One region of the Streptomyces aureoversilis genome, then DNA from elsewhere that is predicted to be linked to it. Evidence: riboswitches for the same ligand, from Rfam matches in the RefSeq annotation. Region 1 holds a riboswitch; the other holds the start of a gene.
What was found. A riboswitch is a leader RNA that binds a small molecule or an ion and turns the genes downstream of it on or off. The one in region 1 is predicted to bind cyclic di-AMP.

Region 1 (4,151 bases):
CCTCCACACCCGCCTTGATCACCGATGCGCGCAGGCCCCGCGGCTCCGGGACGCCCGCGCCGACCTTCGTCGCGAGGACGATGTCGGCACGGTTGCCGCGCGAGGCGAACCAATTGCCGATGACGGTCTCCGACTCGCCGCCCTCGTTGCCCGGGACCCAGGCCGAGTAGACGTCGGCGGTGTCGATGAAATTGCCGCCCGCCGCCGCGTACGCGTCGAGGACGGCGAAGGATTCCGCCTCGTCCGCTGTCCACCCGAAGACATTGCCGCCGAGAGCCAACGGGTGGACGGAGAGATTGCCGATCTTCTTGTGAATGTCAGCCATGTACTCCTGCAGCGTCCTTGCGGCAGCCGGTATTCCGCTACGGCTGCAGGCCCCTGCTCCTCAGCCACCCCAGCGGGTCGATCGGCGCGCCCCCGCCCGGCCGCACCTCCAGGTGCAGGTGCGGGCCCGTGACGTTGCCCGTCGCACCGACACGGCCTATGACCTGGCCCGGCGCGACCTTCCCCGACGTGACGACCATCGACGACAGGTGGCAGAACCACAGCTCCGTACCGTCGTCGAGCCTCAGGACGATGCGGTAGCCGTACGCCCCCGCCCAGCCGGCCTGAACGATCTTGCCGCCGCCGACCGCCCTCACCGGCGTGCCGGTCGGGGCTGCGAAGTCCTCCCCCGTGTGGTTCGCGGACCACATGTTCCCCGCCTGACCGAAGCCGGCCGTCAGGGTGTACGAGGCGAGGGGGAGCTTGAACCCGCCGGAGGTGGAGTGGCGAGCCGCCGGGGCGGGAGCCTGGGCGGCCGGAGCCTGGCGGGCGGATCGCTGCTTCTTCGGTGCCTGCTGCTGCGCCGTGTGGTGCTTCGGTGCCTGCTGCTTCGACGTCTGCTGCCTCGGCGCCTGCTGCTTCGACGTCTGCTGCTTCGACGTCTGCTGCTGCGACGTCTGCTGCTGCTCCGGTGCCGCCGGCCGCCCCTGCTCCCGCCCCAGCTCCCGTTCCTGCTCCGCCTCCGCCTCCGCCTCCGCCGCCTTCCGCTCCGCCGCCTTCTTCTGCGTCTTCGCGGCCTGCTTCACCTGGGCCGCCTGCGCCTCGGCCACGGCCACGCCCTGCTGGTGGTCGGCCTGCTCCAGGATTCTCGCCCGGAGCACCTCACCCGCAGCCGCCGCGCTCTCGGCCATCTCCACGGCGGCCGATGCGCTTTCCTCGCCGGCGAATTCGGCGGCGGCGGAATCGACCGAGCCCGCCGCGCTCCCCGCGAAGAACGAGCCCACTCCCGGCAGCTGGGCCAGGTCGGGCATGGATATGGACGTCGCCGGGCGCTCCTGGGCGTGCGCCATGCCGCCCGCGCCGACCGCCGCGATGACGCCGACACCGAGGACCGCGCCGCTGCGGGCCATCGTGCCGCCGCGCTGCTTCACCACGCGGTGGCGGCCGCGGCCCGTGCCGAAGGCGTTGTAGACGGAGGGACGGTAGGAAGCGGGGGTGTACGGCGACTCGGGGTCGTACGCGGTCTCCGCCTCGTGCCTCAGCTCCGGCCGGGGCTCGGGCTCCGGCTCGTACGGAGGTACGTACGCCGGGACCAGCGGCGGATCGTACGCGGCGGGCTCGTACCCGGCAGAGTCGTACTCGGCAGGCTCGTACGCGGCAGGCTCGTTGGATGCCACGAAGGCACTCCTTTCCTTCCTTCTCGCCTACCGGGTTAGCTGACGGGTTCGGAGCAGGAAGGTCTCCTACGGGCCGCTGCGCGGCCCGATTCACCCCAGGGTGGTGGTTCCCCGGTTCCCAGAACTTGCCGGTGTATCAGGTGGTGCTGTGCCCGCGGGATTCGGCGAAGGCGCACGGCGCAGCGCCTCTTGCGGCGTTGCGACAACCGCGCTCCGTTATCGAACGTTAATAGACATGCCGGGTGGATTCCAAGCCGAACGCCCGAACCCACCGATGCCCTCGGGCACGTCTTCACAGGATGTGCGCCCACGGAACCTGTCGATACTTTCCACGAAATGCTGTTCGATCCGCTCGCCGCGCCGGATCGCCAACAGCGCCATGTCGTCGGCGGCCTGACCCCCCGAATGGCGCGCGACGTCCGCGACCAGGGCGTCCAGCAGCGCATCCGGGTTCTTGAACCGACAGCCCGTCAGCCCGGCCCTGGGGTCGTAGAACGTACCGCCGGCGTCCCTCGCCTCGGTCACCCCGTCCGTCATCAGCAGCAGCATCGACCCCGCGGGGAACTCCCGCTCCTCCGCCCGGTCCGGCCACACCCCCAGCTCGCCCAGGCCGAGGGGCAGCGCGGGGACGGCGGGGTCGGCCACGCCGATGCGGCCGTCCGCGTGCAGCAGGAGCGGGGAGGGGTGGCCGCGGTTCAGCAGGCGGAAGACGGGCTCCCCCGGCGGCAGCTCCGCCAGTACGGCCGTGGTGAAGCCCTCGGTCCGGTCCACGGCGTCGGCGCGCAGGTTCGCCCGCCGTGCGCCCTCCCGCTGGAGCGCGTGCTCCAGCCGCCCCGCGAGCCCCTCCAGCGTGGGCTCCTGCTCGGCCGCCTCCCGGAAGGCGCCGATCACCACGGCGACCGCCTCGACCGCACCCAGGCCCTTGCCGCGGACGTCGCCGACGATGACGCGTACGCCGTACGGGGTGTCCTGGACCGCGTACAGATCGCCGCCGATCCGGGCGTCGGCCTGGGCGGCGACGTAGCGCGCGGCCACGCGGAGGCCGCCGATCCGGGACGGGGGCACGGGCAGGACGGCGCGCTGGGCCGCCTCCGCGATGCCCCGGGCGGAGGCGAGCTGCTGATCGCTGCGACGGGCGATGCGGTTGATGCCGAGCGCGACGAGGGAGACGGCACCGATGGCCGCGATCTCGGCCAGCGCCTCACCGGTGTCGGACGGCCGGTGGTAGACCACGAGCCCGACCGCGACCGCCACGGCGGCCAGCGCGGCCGTGACCGTGGCGCGGAGGGTGTGGAGCGGCGCCGCGACGAGGGGCGCGGCGGAGAGGAAGGGGGCGCACGTGTAGTGCGCGGGCGCCCCGAGGCCGAAGAGTGCGGCGCCGACGATCAGAACGGCCGGGAGCCTGCGGACGGCCCGGCGTACGGCCCGGCGTGCCGTACGACGGAAGGCACGGCGCCCGATGACGCCGCCGGACACACCACCGGACACACCGCCCGACGCACCACCGGACACACCGCCCGACGCACCGCCCAACGCGCCACTGGACGCATCACTGGAGGTGCCACTGCCCGTGCCACCTTCAGCACCACCTTCAGCGCCACCGCCGGCACGGCGGGCAGAACGGCTCTCTCGCTTGCCCACCGCACTCTCTCCTGACCGGCAGCCCTGCACGTCAACGACCTCCCACCCTTCCGGGCGGGAGGTCGGCAGGCGAACGGTGCTGGGCCAACCGGGGAGGGAGGCCCTGGGAGAACGGCCCGGCAAGCAGGCCAGCGAACAGGCGGGCGAACAAGCCGACGAGCAGGCCGGCCGGGCCGGGGCCTCGTACAGGCCGCCGGCGAGCAGCCCGGGCGAGCGGGTTACGAGGAGCGGATTACGAGGAGCGGCGCTCCCGTGCGCCCCCGGTGCCCCGGCCGGCGCCGTTCCTGCCGGCACCCCGGCCGGAAGCCGCACCGGAAGCCGCACCGGAGGCCCGGCCGGCACCCCGGCCCGAACCACCGGCACCGTAGGACGCCGAAGACCCGGCGGACGACGAGGACGAGGACGACGCCCCGGAAGACATCTCCGTACGCACCCGGCCACGACCGCCACGCCCGCCGCGCGAGCCACGGGTGCCCCGGGAGCCGCGCGACCCGGCAGCAGCCGCAGCCCCGCCGGCGGACCCGGCGCTCGCGCCGCTCCCGCCGGACCGCTTCCGCGGCGTCGACTGGGCCGGCACTGGCGGCGCGATGACCACGGGCACGCCGCTGGGCTGCTGGGCACCGGTGATGCGGACGAGCTCCTCGTCCTCCGGGCCGACCGTCACGACGTTCGGGGAGATCTTGGCGGTGACCATCATGCGGCTCATCTCGCGCCGCTGCTCGGGCAGCACGAGCGTGACGACCGTGCCGGACTCGCCCGCGCGGGCCGTACGGCCGCCGCGGTGCAGGTAGTCCTTGTGGTCCATGGGCGGGTCGACGTTCACGACGAGGTCGAGGCCGTCGATGTGGA
Region 2 (4,151 bases), on a different contig from region 1:
CCCCAGCTCGCCCTGACCGCCGTGCAGCGCGTCCTGGACATCACGCCGGAGGAGGTGCGGCAGGTCGCCCGGGCCCGCCTGCGCCCCGACAACCGCGCCGTGCTGGTGTACGAGCCCACCGAGCCGGCCGCCCCCGCCGCCGACGAGAACGCCGAAGCAGAAGAGGAGACGGCCAAGTGAGCGACGCCCTGGCCCCCGCCCAGCCCACCCAGCCTCCGCATTCTTCTATGGCCTTCCACCCGCAGCCGCAAGCCGGGACCGCGGCCCCCTGGGCCTTCCCCGCCCCCGAGCGCGGCACGCTCCCCAACGGCCTGACGGTGCTGCGCTGCCACCGCCCGGGCCAGCAGGTCATCGCCGTCGACATCAACGTGGTGGCCCCCCTCGCCGCGGAGCCGGAGGGCCTCGACGGCGTCGCCACCATCATGGCGCGCGCCCTGTCCGAAGGCACCGACAAGCACACCGCCGAGGAGTTCACCGCCGAGCTGGAGCGCTGCGGCGCCACCCTCGACGCCCACGCCGACCACCCGGGCGTGCGCCTGTCCCTGGAGGTCCCCGCCTCCCGGCTAGGCAAGGCCCTCGGTCTCGTGGCCGACGCGCTGCGCGCCCCCGCCTTCCCCGACCACGAGGTCGAGCGGCTGGTGGGCAACCGCCTGGACGAGATCCCGCACGAGCTGGCCAACCCCGCCCGCCGGGCCGCCATGGCGCTCTCCAAGGAGCTCTTCCCGGCCGGCTCGCGGATGTCCCGCCCGCGCCAGGGCAGCGAGGAGACCGTCGCCCGCATCGACGCCGCCTCCGTGCGGGCCTTCTACGAGGCCCACGTGCGCCCCGCCACCACGACCGCCGTGGTCGTCGGCGACTTCACCGGAGTCGACCTCGACGAGGCCCTCGCCGACTCCCTCGGCGCCTGGACGGGTTCCCCCGCCGAGCCGTACCCGCTCAAGCCGGTCACCGCGGACGACACCGGCCGCGTCGTCATCGTGGACCGCCCCGGCGCGGTCCAGACGCAGCTCCTCATCGGCCGCATCGGCGCCGACCGGCACGGCCAGGTCTGGCCCGCCCAGAGCGTCGGCACGTACTGCCTGGGCGGCACCCTCACCTCCCGTCTGGACCGCGTCCTGCGCGAGGAGAAGGGCTACACCTACGGCGTGCGGGCCTTCGGCCAGGTGCTGCTGTCCACGCCGGAGGGCACCGGCGCGGCCATGCTCGCCATCAGCGGCTCGGTGGACACCGCCTCCACCGGCCCCGCGCTGGAGGACCTGTGGACCGTCCTGCGCACCCTCGCCGCAGGGGGCCTGACGGACGAGGAGCGCGACTCCGCCGTGCAGAACCTCGTCGGCGTCGCCCCGCTGAAGTACGAGACGGCGGCGGCCGTCGCGGGCACCCTCGCCGACCAGGTCGAGCAGCACCTGCCGGACGACTTCCAGGCGCGCCTGTACGAGCGCCTCGCCGCGACGGGCACGGTGGAGGCCACCGCCGCCGTGGTGAGCGCCTTCCCGGTCGACCGCCTGGTGACGGTGCTCGTCGGTGACGCCGCGCAGATCGAGGAGCCCGTCCGGGCCCTCGGCATCGGGGAAGTGACCGTGATCACGGGCTGAAGCCCGCGGCGGGCCGGCCGCGCCGGCCGGCCCGTCAACCGGCAGGCACGCGCGCCCCTGAGGCGCGTGTGCCTGCCAAATGTCCGATTTAGCGGAGTGGTTGCACGTCTGCGTTGTGGCGTGGGCCACAAAATGGGGCTTCTGTTTGCCGATCGAAAGTGGCGGCGTCTAGCGTCAAAGCGTCTGTCCGTCAGATGTGCGTCGCATCCGCGGCCCGGGCAGACATCGCCGAGTCCCCGTACGGCGCGAGCCAGGGGAGCCGGGGACCCAAGTGTCCCTGGGGTGAATCGGGCCCCTTTCCGGAGGGATCCGTAGGAGACCTTCCTGCTCCGAACCCGTCAGCTAACCCGGTAGGCGAGAGGGAAGGAAAGGACCAGCCTCACCAATGGCGTTCACTCGTGCCACCGGGAAGCACCGCAAGCCGAGCCGCGCCGTTCGCGTCAGCGCGAACGCGGCGGGCATAGCCACCCTCGCCGCCACCGGTGTCGTCGCGGGCCTCGCCGCCCCGGCGATGGCCGCCTCTCCCGACGAGACCCACCGCCCCACCGAGGACACCGGCCTGACCCAGGCCGTCGTCATCGGCGAGGACACGGCCGGCCGCATCGGCGAGCAGGCCCAGGTCCAGACCAGCGCCGCGGCCGAGAACACCGCCGTCCACGAGGCCGAGGCCGCCGCCAAGCAGGAGGCCGCCGACGTCAAGAAGGCCGCGGACGAGGCCAAGCGCAAGGCCGAGGCCGAGCGCAAGGAGCAGGAGCGCGCCGCCCGCGAGCAGGAGCGCAAGCGCCTCAACACCTTCGTCTCGCCGATCGCCGGCTCGTACGTCTCCACGTCCTACAAGGCCTCCAGCGGCCTGTGGTCCTCCGGCAGCCACACCGGCATCGACATGCACGCCGCGACCGGCACCTCGATCCAGGCCGTGGGCGCGGGCACCATCGTCGAGGCCGGCTGGGGCGGCGCCTACGGCAACAACGTCGTCATCAAGCACAACGACGGCACCTACACGCAGTACGGCCACCTCTCGTCCATCGACGTCAGCGTCGGCCAGTCGGTCACCGCCGGCCAGCAGATCGGCCTCTCCGGCGCCACGGGCAACGTCACCGGCCCGCACCTGCACTTCGAGGCCCGCACCGGCGCCACGTACGGCACCGACATCGACCCGGTCGCCTACCTCAGCGAGCACGGCGTCAACCTCTGACGCACCCGCCCGCGCCCCCGCGCGGCACATTCGCCTGACGAAGGCCCCGGCCCACCGGCCGGGGCCTTCGTCGTATCCTCGTGTTGGCCAAAACATATCGATGACTTCACGTGCGCCGTCGGAAATCGCGGGCGGCTGCAATAGAGTCGCTGAACAGGCGTCAATCGGCCGCGTTTCGCGGGGGTTATGCGGAGGTTCACCCATGCGGGGCCGTACGTGAACGGTGATGGCACAGCGAATCAGAGCGGCCGTCGCATTTCCGCGCACGCCGTGTGCACGGCGATCCGTGACGACATTGTTTCCGGCACGTTTCCGCCCGGCAGCAGGCTCACCGAAGAAGTCCTCGCGCGCCGCTACGGCGTTTCGCGCGTGCCCGTGCGCGAGGCGCTGCGCACCCTCGCCTCGGAGGGGTTCGTGACCACCCGGCGGCACGCGGGCGCCTGCGTCGCGGAGCCGACCGAGCAGGAGGCCGCCGATCTGCTGGAGGTCCGCGCCCTGCTGGAGCCGCTGGGCGCCGCGCGCGCCGCACAGCGCCGTACGGAGGCGCACCTGAAGGTGCTGCGCGGTCTGGTCCGGCTCGGCCAGGAGCGCGCCCGGGGCGGGCGTACGGGCGAGCTGCGGCCGCTCGGGGACTGGTTCGACGAGACCCTCGCCCAGGCGTCCGGCAGCCCGAGCCTCGCGGGCCTGCTCACCCAGCTCCGGCTCAAGATCGCCTGGGTGTACGCGGCGGAGCCGCCCGCGCGCCCCGTCGACACCTGGGAGGTGCTCGGCGCCCTCGTGGACGCCGTCGCCCGCGGCGACGCGGAGCGCGCCCGGGCCATCGCGGCGGCCCGTGCGGACCGGGCGCCCGGCGAATTCCGGCTGCGCCGCACCGTCCCGGCGGCCCGCGTGCGGAATGCGGGCCCGGCCGTGCGAACGGTGATCTCCGGTTCCTGACCCCGGTTCCCGATCCGGGTTCCCGGGAGCGTACCTATTTACGTCCGGTGTTACCGCAGGAACCATCTCCGGCCGAACTTCCGCCAAAGGAATGCCCGGCTGTTACCGCTGGAATGCCATGGATTTCGCGCGGGCGCACGCGGGGTGTGAATGGGGTGCGCGGGGTGCGGCCGGGAAAACGACAGCGGGGCCACGGCGGCCCTCAATCGGCCGCCGCGGCCCCGCCGCGCGCGATTCCGTCGAATCAGACGGTCTCCGGGAGCTCCTCGAGACCCTCGGCGACCAGCTTCGCCAGACGGTCCAGGGCGGCCTCGGCGCCCTCGGCGTCGCTGGAGAGGACGATCTCCTCGCCACCCTGGGCGCCCAGGCCCAGCACGGCCAGCATGGAGCCGGCGTTGACCGGGTTGCCGTCGGCCTTGGCGATC

Region 2: linked by a shared signal. The riboswitch ahead of ACFPP6_RS14950 (M23 family metallopeptidase) and the one ahead of ACFPP6_RS23390 (M23 family metallopeptidase) in region 1 are both predicted to bind cyclic di-AMP.

Annotation. Positions count from the first base shown of each region.
Region 1 covers NZ_JBHSKJ010000013.1:215,728-219,878, reverse strand. Annotated here, with positions in the region: gene ACFPP6_RS23395 (aldo/keto reductase) at 1-325, opposite strand, end outside; gene ACFPP6_RS23390 (M23 family metallopeptidase) at 363-1,661, opposite strand; cyclic di-AMP (ydaO/yuaA leader) riboswitch at 1,671-1,802, opposite strand; gene ACFPP6_RS23385 (PP2C family protein-serine/threonine phosphatase) at 1,878-3,137, opposite strand; gene ACFPP6_RS23380 (DEAD/DEAH box helicase) at 3,535-4,151, opposite strand, start outside.
Region 2 covers NZ_JBHSKJ010000007.1:263,996-268,146, reverse strand. Annotated here, with positions in the region: gene ACFPP6_RS14960 (M16 family metallopeptidase) at 1-180, shown strand, start outside; gene ACFPP6_RS14955 (M16 family metallopeptidase) at 228-1,595, shown strand; cyclic di-AMP (ydaO/yuaA leader) riboswitch at 1,812-1,967, shown strand; gene ACFPP6_RS14950 (M23 family metallopeptidase) at 1,981-2,790, shown strand; gene ACFPP6_RS14945 (GntR family transcriptional regulator) at 3,061-3,726, shown strand; gene ACFPP6_RS14940 (HPr family phosphocarrier protein) at 3,971-4,151, opposite strand, start outside.